2 regions of the Pseudomonas sp. XP1 genome follow, and region 2 is predicted to be linked to the other one. Evidence: predicted binding sites of a transcription regulator. Region 2 holds the regulator's gene; the other holds the start of a gene.
What was found. Region 2 encodes FliA, which starts transcription of late flagellar genes. Its sites were predicted from a motif close to CTAAAGTTTNNNNNNNNNNNGCCGNTAA; they were not measured.

Region 1 (5,742 bases), on a different contig from region 2:
TCAGCTGTGGCGAATCCAGGCGCGGTAGCAGGTCCGCGGCTTCGATCACCAGGGGCAGGCCTGAAAAGTCAGTCATCCACGGTCTCCAGTGTGGAAAGAGGGGCGATTGTAGCGCAAGGCTCAGGCCTTGCGGTTGGCAAACACCGACAGCGCCCGTTCAGTGCACTGTGCGGTCTTGCCGAAGGCTTGAACGCTGACATCGGCCAGCGGCCGGCAGCCCTGGTCAGCCACCATCAGCATCAGTACCTGGTCCGCCACCGCCAGCGAGCGCAGCAGCACGTGCTCGCTGCGGAACAAGGCGCGCAGCGGGGCCGGCAGCAGGGCCGAGAACTGGCTGTGGTTTTCCGGGGTAATACGTAATTGACCGGCCTTTGCCAGCAGCTTTTGCAGCAGTTTGTTCTGCGCCACCGGCAGTACCAGCGCCCCGGCTTCCTTGGGCAGGCCGGCCATCTGCTGCACGCGCAGCTGGTCGTTTGCCTTGTCCAGGCTCAGCAGCAGGATCCTCTGCATGCCAGAGACCAGAAGGGCCTCGATAACATGGGTGGCCAGGTGCACGCTGTTGGTGAACGGGCTGGGCTGGGCCAGAAGGTCCTGGCACAGCTTGCGCCAGCGCGCCAATTCGTCGCTGGTGGGCGGTGGCGGAGCCAGCATGTCGGGGTGCGGGCGGCGCTGGTGCCAGGGCCAGATCAGCGCTTCGGCCGGGTGGAACAGGGCATGCTGGGCGTGGCGGCGGGCGCTGGCCGCAGCCTGCTGGTGCACTTGCTGTTGCACGTCGTCCAGCGAGGTCTGCAGGTACAGGGCGGTCAACAGCTGCCAGCGCAACAGGTGCGGGTTATCCCAGCCCACTTGTGCCGCCAGGGCCAGGTTGTTGGCCAGCAGCACGGTGTTGGCCGGCTGGTTGAACCAGCGGCGCAGGCCTGGCTCGGCGTCCAGGCGGTGTTGCTGGCTTAGCAGGTCCGGGTCGCGGGCAATACTGAGCACCTGGGCCAGTTGTTCGCGCTCTTCCAGCAGCAGGCGGTAACCCTGGGTCACCCATTGTGGCAGGCGCCAGTACTCCGCCATGGTCTGGCACAGTTCCATGATGCGCACGCCAAACAGTTCTTCCTCGACATGGGCGGCGTCTTCACCCTTGTGGATAACCCGCAGCTCCCAGGTATCGAGCAGCTTGGGGTAGGCCAACGCCAGCGGCCAGAGTGGCGACAGGAACAACAGGCTGCCCCAGTGGATTTCCTGCCACAGCCGTGCCAGACGGCTGGCGAACAGGCCGCTAGCCTGCTGCGAGGCGTGCTGGCTGATCAGCTGAAACTGGCACAGTACCGGTGGGATTTCTTCTACGGGCACCGCTGGCAGGCGTTTGAGCAGCTGTTCGCTACGCTCGAGGCCCAGGCGGTTGAGGGCGACTTCCAGGCTTTCGGCGGGCTCTGCCAGGCTGGCATTGGTGGGATGATTGGCTTCGCGCATCACCGACAGCACCAGTGCCGGGCTATCCTGCATCAGTTCGGCGATATCCCGCAGCGAGCGGCGGTTATCGTGGATGGCGGCCATGACCCGGTCGTAGCTGTGCTTCGGCACGGGGATGCGAACACTCTCGAGCAGCTTTACCCAGGCCTCTAGCGTACGTGGAGCCTGAGCGGGCACCTTGGTTTCAATTGGCATTTTGACATCAGTCCGAACTGGCTTTTCGCATTGAGTGGCTATAGTCTGGCGCAGTTCTGCCGATAAGTAGAAGAAGAGTTTTAAAGCTCCCGTCTCTTCCCCTGACCACGACAGCAAGTGCTTTGAACCTATGGCTAAAATTATCGGCATCATCGTCGTATTCGCGAGCGTGCTCGGCGGATACGTGCTTTCCCACGGCAAGATCGCGGCGCTGATCCAGCCGTTCGAAGTACTGATCATCGGCGGTGCGGCCTTTGGTGCATTCCTGCAGGCCAACCCCGGCCACATGACCATGCACGTCATCAAGAAGTCGATGAAGATGTTCGGCTCGCGCTTCACTCATGCCTTCTACCTGGAAGTGCTGGGCCTGGTGTACGAAATCCTCAACAAGAGCCGGCGCGAAGGCATGATGGCCATCGAGGCCGACATCGAGGATGCCGCCGCCAGCCCGATCTTCGCCAAGTACCCGACGGTACTGGCCGATGAGCGCATGACCGCGTTCGTCTGCGACTACCTGCGCATCATGTCCACCGGCAACATGGCCCCGCACGAACTCGAAGGCCTGTTCGACATGGAACTGCTGAGCATGAAGGAAGAACTGGAGCACCCGTCCCATGCGGTGACCGGCATCGCCGACGGCATGCCCGGCTTCGGTATCGTTGCGGCCGTACTGGGGATCGTGGTGACCATGGCCTCGCTCGGCGATGGTGACCAGGCCTCCATCGGCCTTCATGTGGGTGCGGCACTGGTGGGTACCTTCTTCGGTATTCTGGCGGCCTACGGCTTCTTCGGCCCATTGGCCAAGTGCCTGGAGCACGATGCCAAGGAAGAGCTGAACCTCTACGAATCGATCAAGGCTTCGCTGGTGGCCTCGGCCTCGGGCATGCCGCCTTCGCTGGCGGTCGAGTTCGGGCGCAAGGTGCTGTATCCCAAGCACCGCCCAAGCTTCGCCGAACTGGAACAAGCGGTTCGCGGTCGCTGAGTCATGGAGAACAATCAGCCCATCATCGTCAAGCGCGTCAAGCGCTTTGGCGGCGGCCACCACGGCGGCGCCTGGAAAATCGCCTTCGCCGACTTCGCCACGGCGATGATGGCGTTCTTCCTGGTGCTGTGGCTGTTGTCCACAGCCACCCCGGAACAGAAGATTGCCATTGCCGGCTACTTCAAGGACCCGATCGGTTTCTCGGAAAGCGGAACGCCCTACGTCATCGACCTGGGGGGCTCGCCTCAGCTGGCTCCGGAGAAGACCATCAACCCCGAAGCCAAGTCGGAACCGACGCCTGATACCAGCATCCAGCTGGACAAGGACCAGGTAGAGACCATGGCCGAGCAGGTCGAGCGTGAGCGCCTGGAGTTGCTGCTGCAGGAACTGCAGAACAAGGTGGAAGAGAACCCGCAGCTGCAGAAGTTCAAGGACCAGATCCTGTTCGAGATCACCCAGGACGGCCTGCGCATCCAGATCATGGACGCCGAGAACCGGCCGATGTTCGACATTGGCAGTGCGCGCCTGCAGCCGTACTTCGAGGACATCCTGCTGGCCATGGCCGACACCATCAAGGCGGTGCCGAACAAGATCAGCATCAGTGGCCACACCGACGCCAAGCCTTATGCCGGCAGTGGCGAGTTCGGCAACTGGGAACTGTCGGCCAACCGCGCCAACGCCGCGCGCCGTGCACTGGTGGCCGGCGGCTACCCGGATGGCCAGGTGGCGCGGGTGGTGGGTTATGCCTCGTCGTCGCTGTTCGATCGCAAGGACCCGTTCAACCCGGTCAACCGCCGCATCGACATCATCGTGCTGACCAAGAAGGCCCAGCGTAATATCGAAGGCGAGCAGGGCGCACCAGAAGCACCGGCTGCCGAGCCTGCGCCGCCGGCCGCTGCGGCACCGGCGGCGCCAGGGGAAGCCGGGCAGGCCCCCATGCAGCCGCGTGAACTGCGCCAGAAGCTGAACATCTTCGAAGAGGGGACGCTGAAGATGGATGAGGCCAAGGACCAGTAAACCCTTTTTCGTCTTGCGCGGTCCCTTGTGGGAGCGGCCTTGTGTCGCGAAAGGGCCGCAACGCGGCCCCGGCAATATTTGCATTAATGCTGATATCTGGGGCCGCTGCGCGCCCCTTTCGCGACGCAAGGCCGCTCCCACAGGATCGCGCCGTAGCTGAAGCCGGCGCAGAACCTGTGGCGCAAGCGGTCAGTAAGCGTCTTCCGGCAAACTGGCAATGATCGAGCGATAGCTGTTCATCCGTTGCTGCTTGATACGCCCTTCGTCCAGCGCCTTGAGCAGCGCGCAGCCCGGTTCGCGATCATGCTTGCAGTCGCGGAAGCGGCAGGTGCCGAACAGGTCGCGGAATTCGATGAAACCATCCTCCACATCACTGCGGCTGACGTGACCCAGGCCGAACTCGCGGATGCCTGGCGAGTCGATCAGGTCGCCACCATTGGGGAAGTGGTACAACCGCGCGGTGGTGGTGGTGTGGGTGCCCTGGCCAGACCATTCCGACAGGTCGCCGACACGGGTGCCAGCGTCCGGCAGCAGGCTGTTGACCAGCGACGACTTGCCCACCCCCGACTGGCCGACGAACACGCTGATGTGGCCGTCGAGCATCTGTTGCAGGCGTTGCATACCGTCGCCGTGATGTGCCGAGACTTCCAGCAGCGGGTAGCCCAGCTCGCGGTACACCTCCAGCAGCGCATGCAGGCCCGGGCCGTTCTCGTCGTTGATCAGGTCGGCCTTGTTCAGCAGCAGCAGTGGGCGAATGCCTGCATGTTCCGCTGCCACCAGGTAACGGTCGATCAGGTTGGGGTGCGGTTCGGGCGCGGGGGCGAAGACGATCACGATCAGGTCGACGTTGGCCGCCACCGGCTTCAGCTGACCGTGGTTGTTCGGCCGGCACAGCTCGGTGCTGCGCGGCATCTGCGCGACAATCACGCCAATGCCCTGATTGCCCGCACGCCATACCACGCGGTCGCCGGTAACCAGCGCCGGCAGGTTGGCGCGCAAGTGGCAGCGGAACACCTGGCCTGCGGCTTCACCGTCCTGGGCTTCCACTTCTACCTGCACACCGAAGTGCGCAATCACCAGGCCCAGTTGTTCCGGCCCCAGGTCGCCACCCTCCAGTTCCTGTAACACGTGTTGTTCGCGTTTGGCCGCACGCGCGGCGCGCTCGTTCTGGATTTTTTCGATGCGCCAGTTCTGGCGGCGATTGAGCTGGCGTTTGGCCATGAAGGTTCCGTGCGTGGGGGCAGGTTGAAAACGGCAGGCAGTTTAGCACGCCAGGCGCCGGACCATTTGGCTTACCTTCGCGCCGTGAATGGGCGTGCCTTGACCACTACGCTACTATGACGGCCTATACGAGGAGCCCCCGCATGCAAAACCCACAGAACCTGATCTGGATCGACCTGGAAATGACCGGCCTGGATCCGGACAGCGACGTCATCATCGAGATGGCCACCATCGTCACCGACAGCGAACTGAACACCCTGGCCGAAGGGCCGGTGATCGCCATCCACCACAGTGACGAAGTGCTGGCGCGAATGGACGAGTGGAACACTCGCACCCATGGCGCTTCGGGCCTGACCCAGCGCGTACGCGAGAGCAAGGTCGACATGGCCGAAGCCGAGGCGCAGACCATTGCTTTCCTCGAGCAGTGGGTGCCGAAAGGCAAGTCGCCGATCTGTGGCAACAGTATCTGCCAGGACCGCCGTTTCCTGTACCGGCACATGCGCGACCTGGAGAACTACTTCCACTACCGCAACCTGGATGTCTCGACCCTGAAGGAGCTGGCTGCGCGCTGGGCGCCTGATGTGCGTGACAGCTTCAAGAAGGGCAACACCCACCTGGCGTTGGACGACATCCGCGAATCCATCGCCGAACTGCGCCATTATCGCGAGCACTTCATCAAGGTGTGAGCCGAAAAGGCGCAGATATTGTATCTGCGCCCTCTTTTGGTGCCATGGGCAACTGGTTAGACTGCGCGCCTTCCTCGCACGCCCGCACGGACCCCGCACCATGTTGTTGATGCTCTACCTCATTGCCATCACCGCCGAAGCCATGACCGGCGCGTTGTCTGCCGGCCGCCGCGGCATGGA
Region 2 (5,742 bases):
ATGATCGCCAGGGTCAGCGGCACCTTGATGACGATCTTCGAGCCCTGGCCCTTGGCCGAGAAGATGTTGATCGAGCCGTTGAGCTGGGAGATCTTGGTCTTCACCACGTCCATGCCCACACCGCGGCCGGACACATCGGAAATCTCGGTCTTGGTCGAGAAGCCCGGGGCGAAGATAAGGTTGTAGCAGTCCGACTCGCTCAGGCGATCGGCGGCGTCCTTGTCCATCAGGCCCTTTTCCACGGCCTTGGCACGCAGGATGTTGGGGTCCATGCCCTTGCCGTCGTCAGAGATCGACAGCAGGATGTGATCGCCTTCCTGCTCGGCCGACAGCACCACCCGGCCGGTGCGCGCCTTGCCGGCGGCTTCACGCTCTTCGGGCATTTCCACGCCATGGTCGACGGCGTTGCGCACCAGGTGCACCAACGGGTCGGCCAGGGCCTCGACCAGGTTCTTGTCGAGGTCGGTCTCTTCGCCGACCAGCTCCAGGTTGATCTCCTTCTTGAGCTGGCGGGCCAGGTCGCGCACCAGGCGCGGGAAGCGGCCGAAGACTTTCTTGATCGGCTGCATGCGGGTTTTCATCACCGCGGTCTGCAGGTCGGCGGTGACCACGTCGAGGTTGGACACCGCCTTGGACATGGCCTCGTCACCGCTGTTCAGCCCCAGGCGCACCAGGCGGTTACGCACCAGCACCAGTTCGCCGACCATGTTCATGATCTCGTCCAGGCGCGCGGTATCGACCCGCACGGTGGTTTCCGCTTCACTGGCACCATGCTTGTCGGCGGCCGGGGCCGGGGCGCGAGGTGCTGCGGCAGGTTTGCTGGCAGGCGCCGGTGCCGGCGCAGCTGCTGCTGGCTTGGCCACGGGCTGGCTGTCGGCCTTGGCCACGACCGGCGCTTGCGCCTTGGCTGCAGCCGGGGCTTCGACGGCGGCAACATCGCCACCGAACTTGCCCTTGCCGTGCAACTGGTCCAGCAGCGCCTCGAACTCGTGCTCGCTGATTTCATCGCTGGCTGCACTGGTGTCAGTTGCAGCAGGCGCCGGCGCCTTGGCACCAGGCAAGGCATCGGCCTGGAAGGTACCCTTGCCATGCAACTGGTCCAGCAGCGATTCGAACTCGGCGTCGGTAATTTCGTCGCTGGCCGCTTCCGGCGCGCTGGCAACCGGCTGCGCGGCAACCTCGGCGCTGAACTGGCCTTTGCCGTGCAACTGGTCGAGCAGCGACTCGAACTCGGCGTCGCTGATTTCGTCACCTGCGCTGCTGACGGTCTCGCCCTGCATCTGCTCGTCGGCCGCAGCTTGTGCCTTGACCGCATCGAGCGAATCGAGCAGTTGTTCGAACTCGCTGTCGGTGATGTCCTGCTCTTCCACCGGCGCTTCGGCAACCGGCTCCGGTGCCGCAGCGGCAGGCGCCTCGACGGCTTCTGCGCCGCCCGGCTCGGCCAGGCGCGACAGCGCGGCCAGCAGCTCGGGGGTAGCCGGGGTCACTTCGGCGCGCTCGCGCACCTGGCCAAACATGCTGTTGACCGTGTCCAGTGCCTCGAGCACCACATCCATCAGTTCCGCGTCGACCCGGCGCTCACCTTTGCGCAGGACGTCGAACACGTTCTCGGCGATATGGCAGCACTCCACCAGCTCGTTCAGCTGAAGGAAGCCGGCGCCCCCTTTTACAGTGTGGAAACCGCGAAAGATCGCATTGAGCAGGTCGGCATCGTCGGGCCGGCTTTCCAGCTCGACCAGTTGCTCGGACAGTTGCTCAAGAATTTCGCCGGCTTCTACCAGGAAATCCTGGAGGATTTCTTCATCGGCGCCGAAGCTCATCAAACGTGCTCCTTAAAAACCCAGGCTGGACAGCAGATCATCGACATCGTCCTGACCGGACACGACATCTTCACGCTTATCGGCATGAATCTGCGGACCTTCACCCCGAGTCGGATGTTTTTCTCGATCTTTTTCTGCGCGCAGTTGATCGTGGTCATGCTGGATGCCCGCAAAGCGGTCGACCTGGCTGGCCATCAACACCAGTTTGAGCAGGTTGCTTTCCACCTCGGTGACCAGGGTGGTGACGCGCTTGATCACCTGGCCGGTCAGGTCCTGATAGTCCTGGGCCAGCAGAATGTCGTTGAGGTGGCCGGCGACCTTGCGGTTACCTTCGGCGCTGAGCGTCAGGAAACTGTCGACGCGCTTGACCAGGTCTCGGAACTCCGGCGCAGCCACTTCGCGGCGCATGAAACGCTGCCAGTCGGTGCTCAGGGCCTCGGCCTCGCTGGCCAGGTCGTTGAGCACCGGGGTGCTTTCCTCGACCAGGTCCATGGTGCGGTTGGCCGCGCCCTCGGTGAGCCTGACCACGTACGACAGGCGCTCGGTGGCGTCGGTTATCTGCGACACCTCCTCGGCCTGCGGCATGGTCGGGTCGATCTGGAAACTGACGATGGCACTATGCAGCTCGCGGGTCAGCTTGCCGACTTCCTGGTACAGGCCGCGATCACGGGTCTGGTTCAGCTCGTGAATCAGCTGCACCGCCTCGCCGAAACGGCCACGCTCCAGGCTTTCGACCAGCTCCTGGGCATGCTTCTTCAGGGTCGATTCGAACTCGCCCAAAGACGTTTGTGATGAATCCATGGCGCGCCCCCTGACGTGACTCAGCCGTTGACGCGTTCGAAGATCTTCTCGATCTTTTCTTTGAGCACCTGGGCGGTGAACGGCTTCACAACGTAGCCATTGACGCCGGCCTGGGCCGCTTCGATGATCTGGTCGCGCTTGGCTTCGGCGGTCACCATCAGCACCGGCATGGTTTTCAGGCGATCGTGGGCACGCACCTTGCGCAGCAGGTCGATACCGGACATGCCGGGCATGTTCCAGTCGGTCACCAGGAAGTCATAGTGGCCGTTCTCCAGCATCGGCAGCGCCGTGGTGCCGTCATCGGCTTCTTCGGTGTTGGTGAAGCCCAGGTCACGCAACAGGTTCTTGATGATCCGCCGCATCGTCGAAAAGTCGTCAACGATGAGGATTTTCATGTCTTTGTTCAAGTAGACCTCCAAGCAGTCTCAAACGCGCTCGGCCCCGAGCGCGCATTCACAATTCGGTACAACGTAGAAAACGACTGCAACGACAGCGGGCTCAACGCGCCCGCCATTCCCCCAGGCGGCTGCGCAGGCGCGCGGCACACTGGCTGTGCAACTGGCTGACCCGCGACTCGCTGACCCCCAGCACCTCACCAATTTCCTTGAGGTTCAGCTCTTCGTCGTAGTACAGCGCCAGCACCAGGCGCTCACGCTCCGGCAGGTTGGCGATGGCCTCGGTCAGGGCAGCCTGGAAGCGCTCGTCTTCCAGGCCACGCGCAGGTTCCACCTGGCCACTGGCGCCATCCTCATGCAGCCCTTCGTGCTCGCCGTCCTGCAGCAGGTCGTCGAAGCTGAACAGGCGGCTGCCCAGGGTATCGTTCAAGATCCCGTAGTAATCATCGAGACTCAATTGGAGTTCGGCAGCAACTTCATGATCTTTAGCGTCACGACCGGTTCGGGCTTCAACCGCACGCATCGCGTCGCTGACCATGCGGGTGTTGCGGTGCACCGAACGCGGTGCCCAATCGCCCTTGCGCACTTCATCGAGCATGGCCCCGCGAATGCGAATGCCGGCGTAGGTTTCGAAGCTGGCGCCCTTGCTGGCGTCGTACTTGTTGGCCACTTCCAGCAGGCCGATCATGCCGGCCTGGATCAGGTCCTCGACCTGCACATTGGCTGGCAGCCGCGCCAGCAGGTGGTAGGCGATGCGCTTGACCAGCGGGGCGTAGCGCTCGATCAGCTCGTACTGGGCGTCTTTCGACGCCCGGCTGTACATCTTGAAACCGCTGGCGTTCATAGCACAGGTCCCGCGCTGGTGGGCTGCACCAGGCGCTCGACAAAGAACTCCAGATGGCCGCGCGGGTTGGCCGGCAGCGGCCAGCTGTCGACCTTCTGGGCAATCGCCTTGAAGGCCAGCGCGCATTTGGAGCGTGGGAAGGCTTCGTATACGGCGCGCTGCTTCTGCACGGCCTTGCGCACGCACTCGTCATACGGCACGGCGCCCACGTACTGCAGGGCAACGTCGAGGAAGCGGTCGGTGACCTTGGTCAGTTTGGCGAACAGGTTGCGGCCCTCCTGCGGACTCTGCGCCATGTTGGCCAGCACCCGGAAACGGTTCATGCCGTAGTCGCGGTTGAGCAGCTTGATCAGGGCGTAGGCATCGGTGATCGAGGTGGGTTCGTCGCATACCACCAGCAGCACTTCCTGGGCGGCGCGGACGAAGCTGACCACCGAATCACCGATACCGGCAGCAGTATCGATCACCAGCACGTCGAGGTTGTCGCCGACTTCGCTGAACGCCTGGATCAGCCCGGCATGCTGGGCCGGGGCCAGGTGCACCATGCTCTGCGTGCCCGAGGCAGCCGGCACGATGCGCACGCCACCGGGGCCCTGCAACATCACATCGCGCAGCTCGCAGCGACCTTCGATGACATCGGCCAGGGTCCGCTTGGGGGTAAGGCCCAGCAACACATCGACATTGGCCAGGCCCAGGTCGGCGTCGAGCAGCATGACCCTGCGGCCAAGCTCGGCCAGCGCCAGGGACAGGTTCACTGAAACGTTAGTCTTGCCGACGCCACCTTTGCCACCGGTCACGGCGATCACCTGTACGGGATGCATGCTACCCATGTCTGTTCTTTACCTTGTCTCGCTGGGACTCAGGCCACACGTAGGGCAATTCTGCGTACCCTTTGGCATAGCTACCTTGCACACGCTTCATCATCAACCCGCTCGCCGTGGGTTGTGATAGAGATCAGCGAACATGTCGGCCATGGCCTCTTCGCTGGGCTCGTCCTGTTGCTGCACATTGACCGCGCGGGAGACCAACTGGTGCCCTCGAGGCAGGTGCACGTCGTCAGGAATGCGCGGCCCATCTGTCAGGTAGGCCACCGGCAGTTCATGACTGATGGCAAGGCTCAGCACGTCGCCAAGGCTCGCCGTTTCATCGAGTTTGGTCAGGATGCAACCGGCCAGGCCGCAGCGCTTGTAGCTGTGGTAGGCGGCAGTCAGCACCTGCTTCTGGCTGGTAGTGGCCAGCACCAGGTAGTTCTTCGCGGCGATGCCACGCCCGGCCAGGGTGTCCAGCTGCATGCGCAGGGCCGGGTCGCTGGCCTGCAGGCCGGCGGTATCGATCAGCACCACGCGCTTGCGCAGCAGCGGCTCCAGCGCCGCAGCCAGCGACTGGCCCGGGTCGACGTAGGTCACCGGTACGTTGAGGATGCGACCCAGAGTCTTGAGCTGCTCCTGGGCACCGATGCGGAAACTGTCCATGCTCACCAGCGCCAGGTTCTGCGCGCCGTACTTGAGCACGTAGCGGGCCGCCAGCTTGGCCAGGGTGGTGGTCTTGCCCATGCCGGCCGGGCCGACCATGGCGATCACACCGCCCTCTTCGATCGGCTCGACTTCGGGGATTTCGATCATCCGCGCAAGGTGCGCCAGCAGCATGCGCCAGGCCTGGCGTGGCTCGTCGATCTCGGCAGTCAGGTCCAGCAGCTCACGGGCGATCGGCCCGGACAGGCCGATGCGCTGCAGCCTGCGCCAGACAGTGGCCTGCTGCGGCTTGCTGCCCTGCAACTGGTTCCAGGCCAGCGAGCCGAGCTGCACTTCCAGCAGCTCGCGCAGGCCCGACAGTTCGGAGCGCATGGCATCGAACAGGCGCGGGTCGACCGGTGCCGGCGCCG

Region 1: a site for FliA is predicted at 1,695-1,722, ahead of motA (flagellar motor stator protein MotA). Genes of this name have one in related genera too.

What each region holds. Positions count from the first base shown of each region.
Region 1 is NZ_JBNRIJ010000030.1:39,782-45,523, forward strand. Features, by position in the region: gene ACK1U9_RS20750 (rhodanese-like domain-containing protein) at 1-76, opposite strand, end outside; gene ACK1U9_RS20755 (HDOD domain-containing protein) at 121-1,656, opposite strand; gene motA (flagellar motor stator protein MotA) at 1,787-2,638, shown strand; gene motB (flagellar motor protein MotB) at 2,642-3,655, shown strand; gene rsgA (small ribosomal subunit biogenesis GTPase RsgA) at 3,845-4,876, opposite strand; gene orn (oligoribonuclease) at 5,020-5,562, shown strand; gene ACK1U9_RS20780 (trimeric intracellular cation channel family protein) at 5,663-5,742, shown strand, end outside.
Region 2 is NZ_JBNRIJ010000002.1:194,431-200,172, reverse strand. Features, by position in the region: gene ACK1U9_RS03235 (chemotaxis protein CheA) at 1-1,820, opposite strand, end outside; gene ACK1U9_RS03230 (protein phosphatase CheZ) at 1,833-2,621, opposite strand; gene ACK1U9_RS03225 (chemotaxis response regulator CheY) at 2,642-3,016, opposite strand; gene fliA (RNA polymerase sigma factor FliA) at 3,120-3,860, opposite strand; gene fleN (flagellar synthesis regulator FleN) at 3,857-4,690, opposite strand; gene flhF (flagellar biosynthesis protein FlhF) at 4,784-5,742, opposite strand, start outside.